One region of the Metabacillus sp. YM-086 genome, then DNA from elsewhere that is predicted to be linked to it. Evidence: riboswitches for the same ligand, from Rfam matches in the RefSeq annotation. Region 1 holds a riboswitch; each other region holds the start of a gene.
What was found. Region 1 has a riboswitch for cobalamin ahead of ACEWK1_RS22490 (ribonucleoside-diphosphate reductase subunit alpha). Riboswitches for the same ligand answer to the same signal wherever they lie in the genome.
Positions count from the first base shown of each region.

Region 1 (8,264 bases):
AGCTGCCAAGGAGCAAATACGTGCCGAAGTAAATCAACTTGCAACTCAGCTTGCTGAGGCAAGTGAAAATACAAATGCATTTATTCAGGAAATTCTTGCTCAATCACAAGAAATTGCTTCTTATTCAGCAGACCGCTATGAAGCAGCTTCAACTGCAGAAGGACAAGCACACAACGGAAAAATTGATCTAGAAAAACAAAATGACCTTATGTCTTCTATTGAGAAAAGTACGGTTGAAATTCTACAACAAATGAAGTCACTAGAAACAACTTCTGAAAAAATTAATCAAGTTGTTTCTATCGTAACCGCTATTGCAGAACAAACGAATTTACTGGCTCTAAATGCTGCTATTGAATCAGCACGTGCAGGTGAATATGGTAAAGGTTTCGCCGTTGTTGCGAGTGAAGTTCGTAAGCTTGCTGAAGAAACAAAAAATTCAGTTCAAGGTGTTTCAAGCTTAATCACAAATATTCATAACCAAATTGATAGTATTTCCGGTTCTATTAATCATGTTGCCGAGCTTACAACTAAAGGAACTGATCAAATGAATGACATGAACTCATTCTTTGATAACATTCTTGAAATCATGAATAAAAACAAACAGCAAAGCGAACAATCTAAAACAGATTTAATGAACTTTACAAATGTTATTAACGATGTTTCTAACAACATTAATTCAATTGCAGAAACATCCGAAAATCTAAAAGTAATGGCTAGAACAATATAGAGTGATGTTTAAGACCAATGGTAATCCATTGGTCTATTTTGATGCACTTCAATTCCAAAGAATAGTATATCAATAAAACAAAACACAAAATATCTTTATCTATTTAATCATTTTCTTAATTTGATTGACAGAAAAAACTAGATTGGTATAATACTTTTGTACGAAAAAGCACAAAAGCGTTCAAGCTATAAAGGAGTATATCATGAATGATCAAATAAAAACCTTTACCTTTCAACAATCGTTACTAGTTTTGTTACTAGTATTAGCAACGATATTTGCCAGTTTATTTGTATTAAAAACAGAACCACATATTGCCTTACTTGTTTGTTTAGTTCTAATCTCAATCATTGGCTTACTTCATAAATTCAAATGGAAAGAATTAGAGACAGGTATTGTCCAAGGCATACAAAATGGAATTCAACCTATTATTATATTGGCACTTATAGGTGTATTAATTGGTGCTTGGATGAGTAGTGGGACAATTCCAACAGTTATGGTTTATGCTTTAACTGTTATTAATCCAGAATACTTATTAATGACCTCCCTTTTTTCATGTATGGTCATTTCAAGTTTAGTAGGAAGCTCCTTTACAACAGTTAGCACAATTGGTGTTGCTTTAATGGGAGCAGGTATGGCAGCAGGCTTACCAATTGAATGGGTTGCTGGAGCTATCATTTCAGGCGCATGCTTTGGTGACAAAATGTCTCCAATGTCAGATACAACAAACTTCGCTTCTGGTGTTTCATCTGTAGATTTGTTTACTCATATAAGACATATGACATTCACTACTTTACCTAGCATTCTAATTGCAGCCGTGATCTTTTTTATTTTAGGTCGAATCACACTTATTGACTTTACGTCAATAGATGACATGAAAAACATGATATCTATTATAGAATCTCAAGTTAACATTAGCATCATCACATTGTTTTCACCTCTTATAGTCATTATTCTGGCTATAAAAAGAGTTGCAGTTATCCCATCTTTAGTGATTGGTATTATAACAGCAGGAATAACCGCCATCGTTTTTCAAGGATTAATGCTGAATGAATTTCTAACAGTTTTACAAAATGGAACTTCTTATTCTATAGAAAATGAACAGGTAAGTAATATGCTAAACCGGGGCGGCCTACAATCAATGATGTGGTCCATCTCACTTATCTTAATTGCCTTTGCCTTCGGTGGATTACTTAATGCATTACACATTATCCCTACATTATTAAATGGATTAATTGACCGTATACAATCAAAGGGACAGCTTATTTTATCAACTGCCGCTTCATCGTTTGGCGTAAACCTATTAACCGGTGAACAATACTTATCAATTCTTATCCCAGGTCAATCATTTAAAGGTCTTTACGATAAAATCAAGCTTGACCGCAAATATTTATCACGAACACTTGAAGATGCCGGAACATTACTTAATCCCTTAATTCCATGGGGAGTTAGTGGAGCTTTCTTCGCTCAAACACTTGGTGTACCCGTTTTAGCGTTTTTACCATTTGCGTTCTTTTTATATCTCTCACCAATATTAACAGTTATATATGGATTTTTTAGTAAACGTGTATAAAGAAAGGGGCTGTCATTATTTTGACAGCCCCTTTCCTTTACAAGTTTCTATCAATCTAGATAATTTTCGACAAACGAAAACAATTGGTTGATTATTTTGTATATGTGCTATATCATGGAAATATATCTAATTATAACTATATATTGATTTATCAACCAAAACATAAAACTATATATTGTATTTTACAAGATTCAGGTGCCAATTAAGGCTGAAAAGGGAATCTGGTGCAATTCCAGAACTGTCCCCGCAACTGTAAATGTGACGAATTGAGAAATCCACTGTACATATTAGGTATGGGAAGGACTCATAGTAGGACGAGCATAAGTCAGGAGACCTACCTATATCTTGTGGAAGTTTCAATTTCTTCGGGGACTGAGAAGGTGAGACGATAGCTGATCATTGAGGCTCTTTTTGCCTTGAACTCTCCTCTGTCGTTTTATCTCTCTCCCTGTGTTACTAATTCAACAGATGGAGGAATATTTATGAGCATCGCAACATCAACATCCCCTATTATTTATAACAACAAAAACGACCAGGAAGCATTTGACATATCCAAATTAACTTCATACATTGAAAGCATTCATCAAAACTTCCCTTCTTTACATATAGATGACTACTTAACACGAATCCAAAACACGATCGTACAAAGAGAGTCTTATACTACAGATCAACTTACTAATTTACTCATTCTAGAAGGCTTGTCAAATATAAATGAACAAGAGCCAGAATGGACATACTTTTGTGCGCAAATCTACTTATCAAAACTGTATAAAGAAGCTGCAGAAAACAGAGGTTATGATAAAAAGCAAAAATATGGAGATTTTTATGATTTAGTGAACACTCTCGTTTCAAAAGGACTCTATAGCTCTAAGCTTCTTGAACAATATTCTCAAAGTGAACTTTCACAAATTGGTTCCTTTATTAAGCCGGAAAATGATAACCTCTTTACATATATTGGCCTAAGAACATTAGCAGATCGTTATTTAACACGTGATTTTAGTAAACAAACATATGAACTGCCTCAAGAGCGTTTTATTATTATTGCAATGACATTAATGGCAAATGAAAACAAAGATCATCGTCTTGAGCTTATAAAACAGGCGTATTGGGCAATGAGCAACCTTTATATGACCGTTGCAACACCTACTTTATCAAATGCAGGAAAACCTGTTGGTCAATTATCGAGTTGTTTTATTGATACAATCGATGATAGTTTACAAGGAATTTTTGATAGTAACACTGATATTGCCAATCTTTCAAAATCTGGTGGAGGTGTTGGTGCATATCTAGGAAAAATTCGAAGCCGTGGTAGTGATATCCGCGGGTTCAAAGGCGTGTCTTCTGGTGTTATTCCATGGATGAAGCAGCTTAACAACACTGCTGTTAGCGTTGATCAATTAGGTCAGCGTAAGGGAGCCATCGCTGTTTACTTGGATGTGTGGCATAAAGATATCTTTTCATTTCTTGATTCGAAGCTGAACAATGGTGATGAAAGAATGCGGACACATGACTTATTTACTGGTGTGTGTATTCCTGATGTATTTATGGAGCAGGTTGAAGCACGTGGTGATTGGTACCTATTTGATCCCCATGAAGTTCGTAAAGTAATGGGCTTTAGCATCGAAGATTATTATGATGAACAAAAAGGACAAGGAAGCTTTAGAGAACGCTATTGGGAATGTGTTCAAAATGAACAGTTATCTAAGGAAAAGGTCCCTGCGATTGATATTATGAAGCGAATTATGATCAGTCAGTTAGAGGCTGGTACGCCATATATGTTCTATCGAGATGAGGTAAACCGCAAGAATGCCAACTCACACCAAGGAATGATTTATTGCAGCAATTTGTGCACAGAAATCACACAAAATCAAAGTCCTACAACAGTTGAAGAGCAATTCACTGAGGATGGAAAAATCATTACAGTAAAAACACCAGGTGATTTTGTTGTATGTAACCTTTCCTCTATTAACCTTGCAAAAGCTGTTACAAATGATGTTTTAGAAAAACTTATTCCTATCCAAGTAAGAATGCTGGACAATGTTATTGATCTTAATACCATTCCTGTTCTTCAAGCTAGATTAACAAATGAAAAATATAGAGCAATTGGTTTAGGAACATTCGGTTGGCATCATCTTCTTGCCCTAAAGCAATTAAAATGGGAAAACGAGGAAGCTGTTTCCTACGCGGACAAGCTATATGAAAGAATTTCTTATCTAACGATTCAAGCTAGCATGGAGCTTTCAAAAGAAAAAGGTGCTTATCCTGTTTTTAAAGGCTCCGACTGGGAAACAGGCTCCTACTTCGAAAAAAGAGGCTATTCCTCAAATGATAGTGATTTAAATTGGGATAGTCTCAAGAAAGATGTTCAAAGTCATGGAATACGTAACAGCTATTTAATGGCAGTTGCGCCTAATGCATCAACTTCAATTATTGCAGGCAGTACAGCGAGTATTGACCCAATATTCCAAAAGGTTTACTCAGAAGAGAAGAAAGATTATAAGATTCCAGTTACTGTTCCAGATTTGAATTCTGAAACAACTTGGTATTATAAATCGGCCTATTTTATTGATCAAAAATGGAGCATCAAACAAAATGCTGCTAGACAGCAACATATTGATCAATCCATTTCCTTCAACATATATGTGCAAAACACAATAAAAGCTAAGGATTTACTTGATTTACACATTACAGCATGGAGAGAAGGATTAAAAACTACGTATTACTTACGTTCAACTTCTAGCACAATTGAAGAATGTGACTCATGCGCAAGTTAATAAGAGGAGCGTCTTTAGTTTTGAGACGCTCTATAAACTTTTTTCAAATAAAGGAGTAATTCTATGCAAAACACCACATTATCGAAGCGCAAAATTATGGATGCAAATGCTCCCAATCGCTCAACAGCTATTATTAATGGAGAAAGCTCAAACGTTTTAAACTGGGATGACGTTGCGTTTCCTTGGGCATATCCTCGTTATAAAAAAATGCTTGCCAACTTCTGGACACCATTTGAGATCAATATGGCTCAAGATATTAAACAATATCCAAACTTAACAAATGATGAGCAGGATGCATTTTTAAAAATTATTGGTCTTCTTGCCCTTTTAGATAGTATTCAAACTGATTATGCGGGAAAAGTATCAGATTACATTACTGATTCAAGTATAAACGCATTAATGATCATGCTGGCACAACAGGAAGTTATTCATAATCACTCGTATTCTTATGTATTATCTAGCTTAGTATCAAAACAAAAGCAAGATGAAGTCTTTGAATATTGGCGAAATGAACCTATATTAAGAAAGCGTAATGAGTTTGTCACAAACGGATATCAATCATTTGCTGAACAGCCAACTGTTGAGCATCTTCTAAAATCAATTGTATATGATGTGATATTAGAAGGTCTTTTCTTCTACTCGGGATTTGCCTTCTTCTATAATCTAGCACGCAATCAAAAAATGGTAGCAACTAGCACGATGATTAACTACATAAACCGGGATGAGCAAATTCATGTTGATTTATTTGTTCAAATTTTTAAAGAAGTATTAAAACAATATCCTGAGTATGATACCGAAGAGCTTGCGTCGTTTGTCAAAGAAACGTTCATTACTGCTGCTGAGCTAGAAATTGAATGGGGACGTTTTATTATAGGCAACAAAATGGATGGAATTAATATTCAAGATGTTGAGGACTATATTAAATTTTATGCAAATGTCCGTTGCAATCAGCTGGGATATGAACGCCCATTTGAGGGATATCGCTCCAATCCGTTGAAGTGGATCAAAGCATATGAAGAAGTAGATCTTGGCAAATCAGATTTCTTCGAACAAAAATCAAGACAATATACGAAGGTCAATCATGTAGATAACGGCTTCGATGACCTATAATGACCAAGATATAAAGTTTAAACAAACGTTTATTTAATTGTTTTTTTGAACACTCAACAGAGTTTTGCTTATCTTATAAATATATTAAACAAAAATTCTACATCTTTTTACATAAAGTCGTTTAACAGTGTACTCTATGTGGTAAATAAATAGAGAGCGATAAAGTAAAGGATGATAATATGAGGTTTTCAAAACTATCAGATACAACTTTATTAAATAGTTTTCATGAAGCTAGTAAATTACATTTAAGTCCAGATTTTATTAAGTTGCTAGAAAAAGAGATTAACGAAAGAGGACTTAACAAACCAAATTTCCTAAAAAAACAACTAAAGAAAATTAATTAATATTTTTAGGCTGCCCCACCAATTGGGACAGCCTTTTTTGTCGGATACTTTTTTTGATGGGACTTGAGGAGGGCTTGCAACAAACTTTATACGTCTTTACCTACTCCACCTTTCTCTCTCTCTATAATATCAATGATCTCAATTAAATCCGTCACACAATAATCAGCAGCAGGAGCATGGCTAAAATGAGTATTTTGCTTCCAGATGGTTTTCATCTCCACTTTTTTTGCAGCTTCGATATCATTTACTGGATGGTCCCCTACAAACATACTTTCATCTGAAGAGACTCCCAATTTAGATAACGCTCTAATAAATATCTCTCGATCAGGTTTTTTAATCCCCTCATTTTCAGAAATCAGCATAACATCAAAATAATTATCTATCTCCAACGCTTTGATATTGTCCATCTGAAATTGACCAAATCCATTTGAAATCATCCCAAGTTGAATATTTTGTTGCTTTATTGTGTCTAACATTTTTTTCAGATGATCAAATGGGGTACAATGTCTTGGGAAAAACGCAAGGTAATCCTGAAGTAATTGAGAGGCTGTTAGATCCTTTATTTTCAACTCTTCAATTAATTGAGCATACACTTTATCTTTCCATACATATCCATGTTGATCTAGTTCTATAAAACGATTAATGTATTGGTCATTTGGTATATGCTTTATATTTAGGCGTATGTACTGATCCTCAATAAATTTTCGAAGCGATAAATCACGATTCAACAATGTACCATCTAAGTCAAACAATATTGCTCTTATCATACGATCCTCTCCTAAACTGAATTCTCTCTATAGTGTAAAATTATACCACTTATACTAAAATAAAGGCTCAAATGATCATCTCATTTGAGCCTTTGGTTTTTTATTCATTCACCGTATCGTCAGATGTTAAATCACTACCCGACAACAGGTGAAATGATTGATCTAGAACTAAAGCCGTATGATTTTTTTCCTTAGGATGCTGAACAACCTGAGCTTGAGCAAATACTTCATTATCATAAAATTCTTGATCTTTTTGATCCATTCATATTCACCTCCATTCTTTCAATCACTACCATTCTTCCACTAATACTTTTCTTTATGTAATTAAAAAAGAGAGGAAATCCTCTCTTTATACAGGTTGCTTTGTAAATGATTGTTTTGCTTGAACTTCTTTCTGCTGCTCTGTATTCTGTGCACTTGAGCTTCTTAAAGGAATTTCTTTTAAGAAGAAAGTAAGAGCAACAGCAGCAATCATGACTATTGTTGCCGTCATGAATACGCCTGATAGTGCAAAGCTTAATGAGTCTTGAAGCATAGTAACGAACTTCTCAAATAAACTTACCATTTCAGCCGGCATGCTTTGCTGAATTTGTGATAGCTTTTCATGATCTAATAGTAACTGTGGATTTTGCAATGATTGTAAGTTTTCCTGCATTTCAGGAGGAACAGAAGCAGCTTGCTGTTGAACATCTTTTAACAATTCAGCCATATTATCACTCATACGTTGATTTAAAACTGTTCCCATTAAAGCAACCCCAACAGTACCACCAATTGAACGGAATAATTGTGATGTTGCTGTTGCAACTCCTAAAAACTTCTGTTCTACAGCATTTTGAACAGTTAAAGTAAATACTGTCATTCCTACTCCAATGCCTATCCCAACTAAAACAAGATAAGAAATTAACGTCCATTGTGATGTTTCAGCGTCCATTGTTGTGAACAAGAACATCCCTATCGTTGTTACAATTAAGC
Region 1 covers NZ_JBLUOI010000074.1:2,849-11,112, forward strand. Annotated here, with positions in the region: gene ACEWK1_RS22480 (globin-coupled sensor protein) at 1-727, shown strand, start outside; gene nhaC (Na+/H+ antiporter NhaC) at 930-2,297, shown strand; cobalamin riboswitch at 2,474-2,654, shown strand; gene ACEWK1_RS22490 (ribonucleoside-diphosphate reductase subunit alpha) at 2,780-5,071, shown strand; gene ACEWK1_RS22495 (ribonucleotide-diphosphate reductase subunit beta) at 5,135-6,181, shown strand; gene sda (sporulation histidine kinase inhibitor Sda) at 6,361-6,525, shown strand; gene ACEWK1_RS22505 (HAD family hydrolase) at 6,612-7,292, opposite strand; gene ACEWK1_RS22510 (transcriptional regulator SplA domain-containing protein) at 7,393-7,554, opposite strand; gene ACEWK1_RS22515 (MDR family MFS transporter) at 7,642-8,264, opposite strand, start outside.

Region 2 (8,264 bases), on a different contig from region 1:
AGTTGCTCATGATTGACACAACGTGGCTTGAATTAGTGTGGGTGCTGATTACAGCCGTATCTGGAATGCTTGCTATCGGTGCTGGTATTATCGGTTATTGGATGCGTAAACTTCATTGGATTGAGCGAATTGTCGCACTTGTTACAGGGCTTCTGCTCATCTATCCTGAAGGTATTTCTGATATTACAGGAATCATTTCATTTGCAGCTTTACTGGCTCTACAATTTATTTGGAAACGTGATAAAGGAAATACGTTAAAAATGTCTAATTAAATAAGTTTTAAGAGGCCTGATACTTCTCGTATCAGGTTTTTTGCTGAGCCCAAAAATTGACTGATTATTCAGGTAGATACTAAACTAAACATAGTACTGCAACTTTAGATGGGGAGTGATGAGGTGTCACGAAAAGATCAGAGCTGTGAACTGGATCTTGAATCTTTAGATAAATCTACAATAACTGCTGAAATCAATGAAAATGGCGCTTTTAAACGTCAATTGAATAAGTTTACTACTCCGTTTGGTAGCGAGCCAGAAGAGCTTCCAGTTGAATCAGGACGCTATCGTTTACTATGGACAGCAGCATGTCCATGGGCGCACCGCACTGTTATTGTTCGTAAACTTTTAGGCTTAGAGGATGTTATCAGCTTAGGAACTGCAAGTCCTTTTCGTCCAAAACTCAATCGTGTTGACTGGGAATTTTCATTGGATGAAAAGAGTAAGGATCCAATCCTTGATATTAGGTATATGAGTGAAATTTATCATCGAACCGATCCTGAATATACAGGAAGGCCTACAGTACCTGTTATGGTGGATTTACAAACAAAAAAAGTAGTAAATAATGATTATTTTAAGTTAACCAATTATTTTGAAACGGTATGGTCACCGTTTCATAAGGAAAATGCACCAGATTTATATCCTGAAAGCTTGCGTGAAGAAATTGATGAACTAAATGATCTTATATTTCAAGATATTAATAATGGAGTTTATAAATGTGGATTTGCGCTTTCTCAGGATGCTTATGAGCAAGCGTATGACCAGCTTTTTGCCCGGTTAGATGAGCTAGATGAGCGACTTTCTAACCAGCGTTTCTTGCATGGTGATTTTATTACAGATTCAGATGTTCGCTTTTACACAACTTTAGTTCGATTTGATGCTGCTTATTACACCGCATTTAACACAAATCGAAGTTTAATTAGAGAATTCCCGAATCTCTCTGGTTATGTTCGTGATTTATTTCAAACACCAGGTTTTGGAGATACAACTGATTTTAATGCTATTAAAAACCATTACCACCTTTCCATCACAATTTTTACAGAAAAAGAAGATGTGAAAATTTTACCAAAGGGACCAGACCTATCCTTTTGGAAATCAGAGCATAACCGGGAGTTAGTAAGTAATAGGGAAGAGAAGTTTATCATAAAAAATTAAAAATGGAGATCAAAAAATGATTATTCGAGATGCGTTTAAGGGAGAGCTACCGTTCATTAGGACACAAAGAGTTTTAGCATATAGCGAGCATGCAACATCAGTTTCATCAGAGCATTGGCAGGCACTAAAACAAGCCATCTCCTCTGAAGCAGATGTTCAAGATGGAGTAGAGTTAATTGTGGCTGAAATAGATGGGGAAATTTTAGGAAGTGTTGCGTTATTTCCACCACAATCTGATGCATATGAAGGAATCGTTGATAAGCTTGATTATTCCGAAATACGTTTACTTGCTGTTTCTACGGAAGCTAGAGGAAAAGGAGTTGCTTCAGCATTAATTAAGGAATGTATGAAACGAACAAAAGAAAAGGGCATTGATTCTATTGGACTTCATACAGCTGATTTTATGAAAAGTGCAATGAAATTATATGAAGGTTTTGGATTTGAACGAATTCCGCAGTATGATTTTGAACCTGCAAATGATGGTGTCATTGTAAAAGCTTTTAGACGTTCAGTATAAAAAAGGGACCTCATCTCTGAGGTCCCTTACCTTTAAAATTGCTGATGATTCTGAAGTTGGTTTTCTGCCATTGCAACTAAACGCTTTGTCATTTCCCCACCAACAGAACCGTTCGCACGAGCTGTCGTATCGGCTCCAAGTTGTACCCCAAATTCATTCGCAATTTCCTCTTTCATGGAATTAAGAGCATTTTCTGCACCAGGCACAACTAATTTGTTGTTTCTTGCCATTGTACAACACCCCTTTTGAATGATTAGGAACTCCCGAGCACTACAATCAGTTGCTCATGAATTATTGTACCCGCTAACTCAAAAAATATTGAGGATCTCTTTATTTAGATTGCTGGCGATTCTTTACTTTTTGCTTCATTTCTTGTGTACGGTCATCCTTTTCAGAGCCGTAATGGAAATTTGTTAATTTACCTGTATCTGGTGGTTGCATTGATTGGTTTTTATTCATCTTTACCCCTCCTTTGATTCACTAATAGTTTGTGCAAATGCATGATGTTTTGAGGTGGGAATTTGGCCCAATCCTTATTACCACAGATTTAGTTTCTTAAAGGTTCCTTACTTAGTAATTCATCTGATGAAGAATGAGAAGGTACCTTAATAAATTTAGCCATAATGATTGCCAATACGCATATAAAACCTGCCAAAATAAATGCTTGAGTAAAAGAAATGGCTTTAATGATAAAAGGTCCAGCGAAGGCAGATAGCCCGTATGCTTGATACATAAAACCATAATTTGTGCCAATGTTTTTTGTCCCATAGTAATCTGCCGTTACAGAAGGAAAGAGAGCGAGAAAACCACCAAAGCCAAAGCCAATGAAAGAAACTGCGATTAAATAAATTGGATAGTTCATGAAACCTGTGCTCATATAAAACATAATGAGTGCAGTTAATGCGTAAATGATCACAAGTGTATTTTTTCGTCCAATTCGATCTGAGATTTTTCCTAAAAGAATTCGCCCAGCAGCATTGAATAATGCAATCACCATTACGGCATTTGCAGCTTGCTCAACATTAAGTTTTACTAAATCAACCCCAATATCTACTGCGAAGCTAATAACAAGAAGCCCTGAAACACTTCCAAATAAAAACATTGTCCATAATAGATAAAACTGATACGTTTTTAACATTTGAGCTGGTGAAAAATCATTTGTTTTTTTAGAAGAAGTTATGGATGTGAGATCATCATTAGGTGGATTTTTTAATAACTGTGCACCTGTCACAACTAATACAAAATAGAGTATTCCTAAATAAAAGAAAGAAGACGATACACCAAAAGTATCAATTAAATATCCGATAACAGGCTTATAAATTAAACCACCTAAACCGAATCCGGCAACTGCAACTCCACTAATAAAGCCTCTTTTATCAGGAAACCATTTTACACATGCTGATAATGGACAAACATAAGTCATCCCGATTCCAATTCCACCTACAACACCGTAGAAAAAGTATAACTGAAATAATGTAGTCGCTTGGCTGGATAGAATTAAGCCAACTCCGAGTAAAATTCCACCTATTGTTGCTACCCATCTTGGTCCGATGCGGTCTTGAAGTCTTCCTGCGAAAATTGTTGTTAAGGCAAATACTGCAATTGTGATGGAGAAGGTAACAACAATATCTTCCTTTGCCCAACCAAACTTATCCATTAAAGGTTGATTAAATAAGCTCCAGGCATATACTGCACCTAAATTAATTTGAATAAGAATTGCTCCTAATACAACTAACCATCTGTTCAATTTATTTCCTCCTATGTTATTAACAAATAAAAAAGAGACCAACGGTGACAATAGATTATCAACGTGGTCTCTTGTGCACTCACTTATAGTGTTTACAAAAGCAACCAAATATTATGATTTTGTAGCTGTATCGAAAACAGCCTATTATTTAAATAACTTTAAAAATGATATGATTTCCATCCATCCTTATCCATGATATTGATGTTGGCTATCAAGATGTCTTTAAATTCAACTCTTCTTATTATGTCATAGTTTTTCTTAGTGTCAACGCTATTTTCTGTGAATACGCTTAATAGAGCTAACGATCTTTCGGGCTCTTTACATAACCTATTCCATCTAGGGAAAAGTAAAATGAAAAGAAATGGGGGATAATCAAATGGGAATAAAAGACATATTACAACTAGAAAAGCCGCTACTTATCCTCCTTTTTGGTGTTTTACTTTCACATTTAGGAACATATTTGGTTACACCGATGCTTCCGATTATTTTAAAAACAGATGCAGGTTTATCCATTGGCCAAATTGGAATTGTGTTAGCTAGTATTGCCATTGCTTTTCAGGTCGGGAGTGTGGCCGGAGGAGTTTTAGCTGATCGTATTGGTCGAGGATTTACGATAGGACTTGGAGCTTTGATTGCTGCTTGTGGACTTATTGGGTTTGGTTTATTCACACAGTTTTCTCTTTTGATAGTGACTGCTATTACGATGGGATTTGGTACTGGATTAAATGCTCCTTCAACAAAAGCAGCCATCGCAGCTTTTGCTTCTTCTGAGAACCAGACAACAGCTTTTTCGATAAGAGGCATAGCTGCAAATATTGGGACAGGCTCGGCTGGATTAATTGTTTTTTTCCTTTTAACAGGAGCATCTAAAATGATCTTTTGGATTGCTGGTGGAATTTATATCCTTTTAGCACTACAAAGCTGGATTTTTCTCCCAAAGGGTTGCGGTGATGTGCCATGTGAGGGAATTCCTAAGGGAGCTTACAAACAGGCATTTCAAAACAAACCCTTTATGGTATTTAGCTTTGTAACGATTTTTATATGGGCTTTATATGCACAGCTATCACTTGCATTACCACTTAGAGCAACAGTTATTTTACCGGAGCCTAAAAATGTTGCGTTGATTTGGACAATTAATAGCTTAATTGTTATCTCATTACAAGGGTTGATTACAAAGCGAATTATTAGGAAAGTAGAGCCTCTAACTGCATTAGGTTTAGGGATTCTCTTCATAACGATTGGAATTGCCTCGTTATTTTTTGCACAATCCTTTTTCCATTTGATCCTTAGTGGAGGAGTGTTTGTTATTGGTGAAATGATGATTCTTCCTACAATAGACAGCACCATCTCACAATTGTCAAAAGGAGAATTAATCGGGTTGTTTTTTGCTTTATCAAATGTTGTTTACGGTTTAGGAGAAGCTGGTGGAAAATCAGCTGGTGGAAGAATTCTTGGAGTAGGAGAAAATACTTTAACACCTGTTTTCATATACACCACCTTAGGACTTGTACTAATAGTAGTCGTTACTTTTCTTAAAAAATGGAAGCCACTTAGACAATCGTTACAACAGGCTTCTTCAAAAGAAAACAAGCCTAAGGATGCACCCAGACTTCCAAGTGAACCTGGACAACATCGAACACATCCTGTAAACAGATGGGAACCAGAAGTGTTTTTTAGAAAAAAGCCACGAACAGAATGATGATATCAGATGCATAATCAAAATATTTTAGGTGAAAATCTTATTATAAAACAAAAGGAGGTTACAAGCATGAGCGTTTATGAAAACTTTCCAGTCGCAAACTTAGATAGTGACCAATTAAACAAAATCATGAGTTTAGAAAAAGAATTAAGAAATGAAACAAACGAAAATATTGTGTTAATAGCATATGATGAAAAAGATGAAGGAATGGAATAAGTCACCATTTTTATTGTAACTTTTGTCACTTTATCCAACAATATGTTGAAATATCATTTTGCTTGCTTTAATATAATACCTATCAATTGATAACAACTTAAAATAGTATACGCTGTAAATTAAGATGCCGCTAAAGGCTTAATAGGGAATTCGGTGAAAATCCGGAACTGTCCCCGCAACTGTAAGTGTCGACGAAATAAGCAATCCACTGTATTGAAGCTTTGTTAAAAGTGATATATGGGAAGGGGCTTAAAGTAGAGTGAAACACAAGTCAGGAGACCTGTCTTAATTTATCAAGTTTCAGTTTCTTCGGGAGGTGAGAAGGTGAGACGAATGCAACCATATGAAATTTATTGGATTGCTTTCGTATTGCCTTTTCATCCGCTCAGTAAAAATCTGAGCGGATTTTTTTGTACTATCAATAAGTATAAGATCTTATTCTTGAGTAAAATCTTTTGCATTTAACTTGGAGATTGTTTTTTAAAAAGACATATTTTAAGAGACAACCTAATACGTTTAGATGAGTAAACTAAATAGAGTTTAAGATTAGGTGCACTTCAGATATATGTAGTGCTTAAAAGGGAAGTCGGTGAAAATCCGACACGGTACCCGCCACTGTTATGGGAAGCCTTATAACATAATGTCACTGAATGCAACCGGGAAGACGTTATAAAGCTATGAACCTAAGTCAGGAGACCTGCCTAACTTTTAATACTGATACCTACGGGCATATAGGTAGACGTGTAGTAGAAAATGCTAGTCATTTGCCATTTTTTAATGCACCTCTGCCTATATAGAGGTGCATTTTTATTTGAAAAAATTTTAATAGACTGGAAGTGTTAAGATGACGACTTGGAATCTTACAGAAACAAAGCACCATGTACTCATTTGTAACGGAAGCAGCTGTATGAGAAAAGGTGGAGAAGAAGCAACCCAGGCAATAAGAGAAGAAATCACAAACTTAGATTTGGATGCAAGCATTCATACAACAAGAACTCGTTGTAATGGCAGATGCAAAGATGCTTGTGTAATGGTGGTTTATCCGGAGGGAGTTTGGTATAAAGCTGCAACTCCAGAAATAGCTAAGAAGATTGTTCATGATCACTTAGTTGGTGGAAATGTGGTAGAAGACAGTGTGATCTACACATATGATAAAGACCATTTTTCTGCACCTGAAAATTCAGAATCGATTACAGGAATAGCTAAACCGCAGAAGAGTAACGTTTAATACCGTTATACATTTTGGAAGGAGGAATTTACTTGCTAGGAAAATTACTTGTGATCGGATTTGGCCCAGGAAGCTTTGAACATATGACAAAAAGGGCTCAAGATGCGATTCAAGAAAGTGACTGTATTATTGGATACAAAACATATGTTGAATTGATTCAGGACCTTTTAACAGATCAAGAGATTATTAGTACAGGAATGTCAGAGGAAGTAAGCCGTGCCCAAGCAGCTGTAAAACTTGCAGAAGATGGCAAAACAGTCGCGGTCATATCAAGTGGTGATGCCGGAGTGTATGGAATGGCCGGACTAGTTTATGAAGTTTTAATTGAAAAAGGTTGGTCAGAAGAAACAGGTGTGAGCGTTGAAGTCATTCCGGGTGTTTCGGCTATTAATTCATGTGCATCGCTTTTAGGTGCTCCGATTATGCATGATGCATGCACAATCAGCCTTAGTGACCATTTAACTCCTTGGGAATTGATTGAAAAGCGTATTGATGCAGCTGCTCAGGCTGATTTTGTTATTACTCTTTATAATCCTAAAAGTGGTCGCCGAACAAGACAAATACAAGAGGCGCAACGGATTTTATTAAGCTATCGTTCACCATTAACACCAGTTGGACTTGTAAAAAGTGCGTATCGTGACAGACAGCATATCGTTATTACAGATCTTGAGCATATGCTTGATTATGATATCGGAATGCTTACAACGGTTGTGATTGGAAATTCATCAACATTTTTATATGACAATAAAATGATTACGCCAAGAGGTTATCAACGTAAGTATACGTTAAATACAACTGAGCAGAGATTAAAGCCACATGAGCGTCTTCGACATGAAAACGAACCATGGGCATTACATAAAGGTATTAACGATATGCCACCAACTAAAAAAGCAAAAGCAACGAAAGAAAAAGATAGCTCTTTGCAACTTGCGTTAGAAGCGTTGCAAAAAGTTAAGGGTAATACAGCTTCTTCCATTAACGAAGAAAAGGCTCAAATTTCTGTAAACAACCCGATTACATCGATTTTTGAATTAGCCGTCAGCCCTGGTATTGCAAATAAAAAATTCACTCCAAAACAGATGATGACTCTTGCAGAAGTGACAGGGGACGATGGTTCAATGGAGTATACACCACATCATCAAATTCTGTTACGAATACCTACTAGTGAACCGGAAGTGATCACCGAAAAACTTAAAGATGTTGGATTTCTATTAGAACCAATTGGTGATGTTTTTCAAATCAAGGCTTGTGATTTTTGTGAAGGAGAAAAGAAAGATTCCATTCCATATGCAGAGGAGCTTCATGAAAAGTTAAGTGGGCTAGATTTACCAAAAGAATTAAAGGTAGGATTTAACGGCTGTGGTATGGCATGTTTTGGTGCTGTGAATGAAGACATTGGAATTATTTTTCGAAAAGGAAAATTTGATTTA
Region 2 covers NZ_JBLUOI010000070.1:15,446-23,709, forward strand. Annotated here, with positions in the region: gene ACEWK1_RS22005 (TRAP transporter permease) at 1-272, shown strand, start outside; gene ACEWK1_RS22010 (glutathione S-transferase family protein) at 423-1,427, shown strand; gene ACEWK1_RS22015 (GNAT family N-acetyltransferase) at 1,444-1,944, shown strand; gene ACEWK1_RS22020 (alpha/beta-type small acid-soluble spore protein) at 1,977-2,174, opposite strand; gene ACEWK1_RS22025 (hypothetical protein) at 2,275-2,403, opposite strand; gene ACEWK1_RS22030 (OFA family MFS transporter) at 2,492-3,691, opposite strand; gene ACEWK1_RS22035 (MFS transporter) at 4,068-5,390, shown strand; gene ACEWK1_RS22040 (hypothetical protein) at 5,460-5,606, shown strand; cobalamin riboswitch at 5,712-5,909, shown strand; cobalamin riboswitch at 6,138-6,326, shown strand; gene ACEWK1_RS22045 ((2Fe-2S) ferredoxin domain-containing protein) at 6,451-6,834, shown strand; gene cobJ (precorrin-3B C(17)-methyltransferase) at 6,918-8,264, shown strand, end outside.
Region 2: another riboswitch for cobalamin. It lies ahead of ACEWK1_RS22045 ((2Fe-2S) ferredoxin domain-containing protein); the one in region 1 lies ahead of ACEWK1_RS22490 (ribonucleoside-diphosphate reductase subunit alpha).

Region 3 (8,264 bases), on a different contig from region 1:
AGATAAATACTAGAATTAGGATATGAACTATGTTACAGTTGTAAATGTGCTTTTTTGAGGCGAAAAAAAGCTACATTTTGTTACTTTTGAAATATAAATGTAATATTAACAACATAGTTTTGTCATTTTTTGATGATATACTTCTAATTGTGGCTAAATAAGTAAAATAGTATTGTATAAAAATAGATACATAGAATGATTCATGTACGAGAAACGAAAGTAGGGGAAGAGAATGTCGAAAAAGAAACTAGTTATCATGAATTTAGCTGTCATGATTGGATTAGGCAGTTCATTTGCAATTCCTTCGGTTAACGCTGAAACAAGTACAGAAGTTCAAAAAGAAATTAAAGATCATACTCAGGATGTACAAGAAGTACAAGCAGAGTTAGAAAATTTAAAGAAACAAAGTGAACGCGTTGATGCAGCAATAAAAGATAACGAAGCTAAGATTAAGCAAACAGAAGAGCAGATTCAAACTTCTCAAGACGAAATAAACGCTATGGATTCTGAGATCGCTAAACTAGAAGAAGCTATTAAAGAACGTACAGAAATTTTAAAGCAACGTGCAATTTCTTACCAACACAGTGGTGGGAATGTTGAATATATCGATGTTTTACTAGGATCTACTAGTTTCGGTGATTTTCTAAACCGTGCACTTGCGGTAGGGAAAATTGTAGAAGCAGATCGTTCGATGATCTCACAGCAAGAAGCTGATGAAAAAGAGTTAAATGAAAAGAAGGTTGCAAAAGTGGAAGTGCTTTCAGACCTTGAAAACTTAAGAGCAGATTTAGAAGGCATGCAGGCTGATATCCTGGCACAAAAGCAACAAAATGATCAATTAAGAAAAGAACTTCAAGATGAAAAAACAGCAAAAGAAGCTGCAATTAACAGCTTAAAACAAAAAGCAGCAGCATTAGCAGCTGCAGAAGAGGCTGCAAAGGCAGCTGCTACAACCACAAACTCATCTAATTCTGTTACAACGGCAAAAGGTACTTCAAATAATACAGTTACATTTGAAGACACACCTGTAAATCCTAACGGTACTGTTAATGATTTAATTAGTGCTGGTTATAAATATATTGGAAATTCTGTTTATGTATTTGGTGGCGGAAGAAATTCTTATGATATCGCTAATGGTCGATTTGATTGCTCTGGATTCGTAAGCTGGGCATTCTCAACTGTGGGAGTAAGAGTTGGAGCAAGTACGGAAATTCTTAAAAATACTGGTACAAGAGTTCCAACAAGCAGCATGCAACCTGGAGATATGGTATTCTTTGATACATATAAAAAAGATGGACATGTTGGTATTTATGTAGGTGGCGGTAAATTCATTGGTTCTCAAAGCTCGACTGGTGTTGCAATCGCTAATATGTCAAGTGGTTACTGGGCACAAAAATTTAATGGTCGCGTTATGCGTGTGAATTTATAATAGAAACAGAAAGGCTGGCATCTGGCATTTAGGTGTCAGCCTTTCTTATTTATGTTATTCCCGAAATTCTCTTTTTAAAACTTTTTTATTAAACTTATTGCATATCGACGGAAGATAGTATAATATGTAAAACGTAACTGTTACGATTTGTTTTTTTGTGTTTTTATCTGATAAGTTACATAAAATTATAAATTCTAAATCGTAATCATTTTGTTTTGTGTAGGAGGATGACATGGAAAATAGAAAGATACCAGTAACGGTCTTAAGTGGCTATTTAGGTGCTGGAAAAACGACATTATTAAATCACCTCTTAAGTAACAAAGATAATAGGAGAATAGCCGTTATAGTTAATGATATGAGTGAAGTGAATATTGATGCCTTACTTATTAAACAAGGTGGATTTTCCCGAACGGAGGAGAATCTTGTTGAGCTTCAGAATGGCTGTATATGCTGTACACTGAGAGAAGACCTCATTATAGAGGTGAAAAAATTAGTGAAACAAGGGCATTTAGATTATCTGGTTATTGAATCATCCGGTATTTCTGAGCCTATTCCTGTAGCCCAGACATTCACATATATAGATGAAGAATTAGGGATAAACTTAACTGAAATATGTGAACTAGATGCAATGGTAACTGTTGTAGATGCTTATCGGTTTTGGCTTGACTATTCCTCTGGGGAGAGTCTGCTTGACCGTAACGAAGCAATAGATCCAACAGATACAAGGGAGGTAGTAGATTTGTTAATTGATCAAATAGAATTTGCTAACATTCTTGTATTAAACAAATTAGATTTAGTAGAGCGAGAAGATATAGATGAATTAAAAGCGGTTCTCCATAAATTGAATCCTGATGCCACAATCATTGAATCTATTTTTTCAAAGGTAGCAATCACAAGAATTTTAGATACGAACCTTTTTGATTTCGAACAAGCTAGCCAATCCGCAGGGTGGATACAAGAGCTTATGCACGAACATATACCTGAAACAGAGGAATACGGAATCACCTCTTTTGTATATAAGAGGAAAATACCGTTTCATCCTGAAAGGTTTATGACTTGGCTTGAAAATTGGCCTGTAGACGTCGTTAGGGCTAAGGGGTTTTTCTGGCTTGCTTCACGTAATGATATAACAGGACTTCTCTCACAGGCTGGTCCCTCTATTATCATTCAGGGAGCAGGAAATTGGATTGCTTCTTATTCAAAGGCAGAGCAGGATCAATTTTTAAAAGAAGAACCTGAGTTATTAGCAAAGTGGGATCACACATACGGTGATCGATTAACAGAGCTTGTTATGATTGGGATCGGCATGAACCGTGAATTGATTGAAAAAGCTCTAGATGAATGCTTATTAACAAACGATGAAATGAAACAGGATTGGTCTTCTTTTAACGATCCTCTTCCAGCTTTTACTGCAGAAAATTAATTTTATTTTTCCAAGGAGGAAATCTTAATGAGAGTAAAAATTACATTAGCATGTACAGAAACTGGTGATCGGAATTATATTACAACAAAAAATAAGCGTAATAACCCCGATCGAATTGAACTTAAAAAATATTGCCCACGATTAAAGAAATATACAGTGCATAGAGAAACAAAATAAGCGAAAAAGTCATGATCATGATTCAAAGATCATGGCTTTTTCTTTTTGAGTCAACCAGGGAATAAATAACGCTATATTATATGAATGAAAGGAAAAAATGATTTTTTGTAGTTTCTACCATATATATGCAGACTCCTACATATATTGACACCATTTTCATACTAGACTATGATTAAAACAGTTAAAATGAATATGATAAAAATAGGTTGATAGTATTATCCTATCATGAAAAGGGAAGTCTGGTGAAAGTCCGGCGCGGTCCCGCCACTGTAAATGAGAGTCTTTACAAATTTGCCACTGTCTATAAGATGGGAAGGCTGTGAGGATGTTGATCATAAGTCAGGAGACCTGCCTATTTTTTCACCTCGTACTACGCGGATAGGAGGGTGTTAAGAAAAGAAAGGTCAATAATTGGACATTTTTTTCTTAACGACTGCAATCCTCTTACATAGAGGCTTTTTTTTTGCCTCAATAAATTTTTATAGATAGGAGAGAACACGTTGTTCAACAAAGTAAAGCATATTATATTATCTGTCCTTTTCGTTTCTACCTTATTCGTTAGCACCTTTCAGACAACTGTATTTGCTGCAGAAGGGGAAACAATATCAGTTGTTGGGAATAACAATGAACTATTACTAGATGAAACAAACTATACATTTGCAGAGGATACAACTGCATTTGATGTACTTGTTCAAGCTGTTGGCGAGAGCCAGATTGAGTATACTGAAGGGGAATATGGAGTTTTTATCACAGGTATTAACGGATTAAAAGCAACCGACCCATATTATTGGGCATTTTATGTTAATGGTGTTCAAGCACAAGTTGGCGCAGACAGTTATGTTGTACAAGAGGGTGACGAGATAAGCTTTCGTTATACTGATTGGACAAAGCCTTCTGAAAATAGCGTGTCACTGCAAATAGTTGGTAATAAAGATCATGTGATTTTACCTGAGCCTTCATCAATTTCGTTCATTGATCAACCAACTGCATTTGATTTATTAAAGATTGGTTACGGACAAGAAAAAATCGAATATGAAACATCTGAATATGGCGTGATGATTACAAGTATCGGAGGATTAGCTGCTGAAGGTACTTATTATTGGGCATTTTATGTCAATGATGAGATGGCATCAGTTGGAGTTGACAGTTACAAGCTTCAAAAAGCTGATAAAGTAACATTAAAATATGAATCTTGGGAAACACCGGCAGAAGAACCTACAGAGGAAGAGCAGCAACCTGAAGAGGAACAACAGCCAGTTGAGAAATTTGATCAAGCTGCCCTTAATAATGCAATAAATGCAGCGAGTCAATATGTTTTAAAACAAGAGGTTGGAGACTGGCAGGCAGTGGCTTTGAAAAAGGCAGGAAAAACATTGCCGGCTAGCTATCTAGCAAACTTGAAAAAACAATTAACCGAACGTCAAGGAAGTTTTTCAAAAATTACAGATTATGAGCGACTAACATTGGGTGCTTTAGCAGCAGGTGAAGATCCAACAAATATCGAAGGGTATAATCTTGTTCAAGCTATCTATAATGGAAATGTAACAAAGCAGGGATTAAATGGGGTAGCTTATGCCCTTATTGCATTAGATAGTGCTAACTTTGAAGTTCCATCTTCAGCTAAATGGACGCGAGAAGCATTGGTCAATGAATTGCTGAAGAACCAAAACGATGATGGTGGCTGGACATGGAGTGGTGAAGCAACGAGTGACAGTGATACAACGGCTATGGTATTAACTGCACTTGCTCCATATGTTGAATCAAACGCGGATGTGAAGAGTGCCGTAGATGAAGCTGTAAAATATCTATCAGCTCAATACAAAAATTCAAAAATTGATAACAGCTCAACAGCTGCACAAGTAGTTATTGCGCTATCGGCATTATCAATTGATTCACATAGTAGTCTGTTCTCAAAAGACGGTGTTAGTTTAATCGACTTTTTGCTTTCCTACCAAAATAATGATGGTGGCTTTGATTGGCAAGGTGGAGACACTAGTGACTCATTTACAACAGATCAAGGCTATAGAGGAATTGTTGCGTATCAATTATTTTTAAATGGAAAAGGATCTTTATATAGCCTAAATCTTGAAAAGAAAAACACAGAGACTCCTGCTGACAACAATGAAACTCCTGTTGTAGTGAAGGACGATGTTGATAAAGATACATCTGAAAATATTAGTACGACTAAAAATGATCAACCAGAAAAAACAAAAGGTTATCCTCTACCAAATACTGCTACCCAAAGCTATAACATGGCATTAATTGGTCTTGCTTTACTTATTATAGGAATAACTAGTTTGTATGTTAGAAAAAAACAACAACAATAACGAAATGAAATGCCCTCTCCATTTGGAGGGGCGTTTCCCATTTATGGATGATCGTATTAGAAAAACAATTGGAGGTGTAACGCTTTGTCAAAAATGAAAACCTTTCTGCTGATCGTGTTCTCAACAATTTTATTCTTTACTGCAGCATGTGAAAAAGACGAAGTATCACCGGTATTAAATGAAGAAGCAAGTGAGGAAACGCAGTCAAACGATAAGAGTGATCAAGAAGCTGAACAACTAGCTGATTCCACAAAAGAAGTCGAATCGGAAGATAAACAAGAAGTGCAAACGGAAGAGAAAACTACAGAAGAAACAACGGCTGTTGTTAAAGAAGATAAAAAAGAAGAAACAAAAGAACCATCTTCTACATCATCACAAAGCAAGTCTTCTAATACAACGACTAGTACAACAAACACTTCTGAAAAGAAAGAAACAGAAAAAGTACAAAGCACTACTCAAAAGACTGAAACAACAACAAAAAAAGCTACAAATGAATCAACGAGACAAGATACAACGACTGCTACAAAAGAACAATCAACCACTCCACCACCGAAAAAGGAAGAACCAAAGCCTACGGTTACCATTTCAATTGTAGGTGATAGTGAAAAAGGAACCATTCTTCCTGCTACAAAGGTTGTGATGAGTGAAGGAAACACAGTTTTGGATGTGACATTAACGATCTTAAAACAAAAAGGTATACCTGTTAGTGTAACAGGAAGCGGTTCATCTGCGTATGTGGAGGGTATTGATAATTTATTTGAATTTGACAGAGGTCAATTTAGTGGCTGGACTGTAAAAAGAAATGGTTCAACGTTAAACCGAAGCGCAGGTGTTATTGCAGTCACTAATGGTGATACTGTTCAGTGGATTTATACAACAAATTATAATGAGGATTAATTGATCATGAATAGAGGAATTCATAGCTTTCATCCTTTCGTTAGTTTTTTTTATTATGTGGGCGCAGCAGCACTGGTCATGCTTTATAAGCATCCGGTGTTTTTATTTGTTGCAGCTCTTTTGTTCATTTTTTTTCATTTACAGCTTGATAAGGGGAAAACATTAAGAAGCTGGCTTGTTATGATGTTTTTTCTATCTATTTTCTTTCTAATTATTAATCCTTTAATCAATCGAAGAGGAACTCATATTTTATTTTATTTATATCATAATCCTGTCATGTTAGAGGCAATTATACAGGGAGTGATTTTAGCATTATCAATCTTTACGCTATTGGTTTTATTTGCTTCGTATAACCTTGTGATCACAGCTGAGAAGTTTTTATTTCTTTTCTCTAGGATACTTCCTCAATGGGCTTTACTAACGATGCTTTCTATGAGATTTGTGCCATTGTTAAAACGTAGATTAAGAGAAATAGAATCGGTACAAAAAGGGAAGGGTTTGTATGTTTCAGAGGGGAAAATTCGAACTCGTGCAAAGAACGGTATTTTACTTATACAAATTTTATTAACATGGTCTTTAGAGGAAGCCATTCAAACCGCAGATTCTATGGCCGCACGTGGGTACGGTCTAAAAAAAAGAAGCAAATATACGCCTTTTAAAATGAAAATACAAGATTGGCTTGTACTGTTTACGTTACTATTGATAGGAAGTGTAGCAGTAGCAGGCTGGTGGCTGGGAGATGGGGTGTTAAGCATTTATCCTATTTTAGAATCACCAGTTATCCAAGGAAGAGAATGGTTTTATCTTGGCGTTTTCACTCTATATCTTGCCATCCCACTATTTATTGAGGGGAGGGATACAGTTCGATGGCATTTTTGGAAGCAAAAAATATAAGCTTTACTTACCCTGATGAAAAAAAACCTGTATTAAAGGACGTTTCATTTTCAGTTGAACAGGGGGAATTTATCGTTCTTTGTGGTCCATCTGGAAGTGGAAAATCTACTTTACTCCGGCTTATTAAGAGAGAAATTGCTCCACACGGAGAAAAAAAAGGTGATTTCTTCATAGAGAATAACTCCCTTTCAACTATTGAAGCAGAAGAAGCTGCAAAAAGGATCGGCATGGTCTTTCAAGATCCAGAAAATCAAATCGTGATGGACAAGGTTTTAGAAGAACTTATTTTTGGGCTAGAAAATATGGGAGTATCGACAGAAGAGATGAGAAAGCGAGTAGCAGAGATTGTCCATTTCTTCGGTATAGAAGGTTTACTTGATAAAAAAACATATGAGCTTTCTGGAGGACAAAAGCAGCTTGTTAACTTAGCGGCTGTTCTGTTAATGGAGCCTAAGGTATTATTACTTGATGAGCCAACGTCTCAATTAGATCCTGTTGCAGCAAGAGAGTTTATCGGAATGCTTCAAACGATGAATGAAGAATTTGGCATCACAGTTATTATTGCAGAGCATCGGTTAGAAGAGCTATTTGCGATTGCCGACCGAGCAATGGTGTTGGATAAAGGTGAAATGCTTTACTTTGATCATCCGCGTAGTGTTATTCAAAGGCTTGGACTAGATAAGAATCATGCGATGTACAATTACTTACCAAGCCCTGCAAGATTATTTTTAGATCAAAGCTCTGAAAAACATTCTGGTTTGATCCCCTTGTCTGTTAAGGAAGGGAAGAAGTGGTTAAATAATTTGCAAGTTAAAGTTACAAATGAAACCACAGAGAATATACCCTACCAAAATGTACTTTTACAGGTAAAGCACCTTGACTTCCAATATTCGAAGGACACGAACAAAATATTAAATGACTTATCCCTAAGCGTATATGAAGGGGAATGGCTAACAATAGTCGGAGCTAATGGTACTGGAAAATCTACGCTCTTAAAGGTGATGGCAGGCTTAGCTAGAACACAGAGAGGTTCAATTTATTACAAAGGTAAAAAAGTGAAAAAACAACTTCCTAATGAAATAGGCTTTCTCCCACAAAACCCTAAGTTATTTTTTCT
Region 3 covers NZ_JBLUOI010000020.1:56,613-64,876, reverse strand. Annotated here, with positions in the region: gene ACEWK1_RS11075 (coiled-coil domain-containing protein) at 233-1,429, shown strand; gene ACEWK1_RS11070 (GTP-binding protein) at 1,662-2,852, shown strand; gene rpmG (50S ribosomal protein L33) at 2,880-3,029, shown strand; cobalamin riboswitch at 3,216-3,400, shown strand; gene ACEWK1_RS11060 (DUF4430 domain-containing protein) at 3,530-5,356, shown strand; gene ACEWK1_RS11055 (DUF4430 domain-containing protein) at 5,450-6,253, shown strand; gene ACEWK1_RS11050 (energy-coupling factor transporter transmembrane component T) at 6,260-7,147, shown strand; gene ACEWK1_RS11045 (ABC transporter ATP-binding protein) at 7,120-8,264, shown strand, end outside.
Region 3: another riboswitch for cobalamin. It lies ahead of ACEWK1_RS11060 (DUF4430 domain-containing protein); the one in region 1 lies ahead of ACEWK1_RS22490 (ribonucleoside-diphosphate reductase subunit alpha).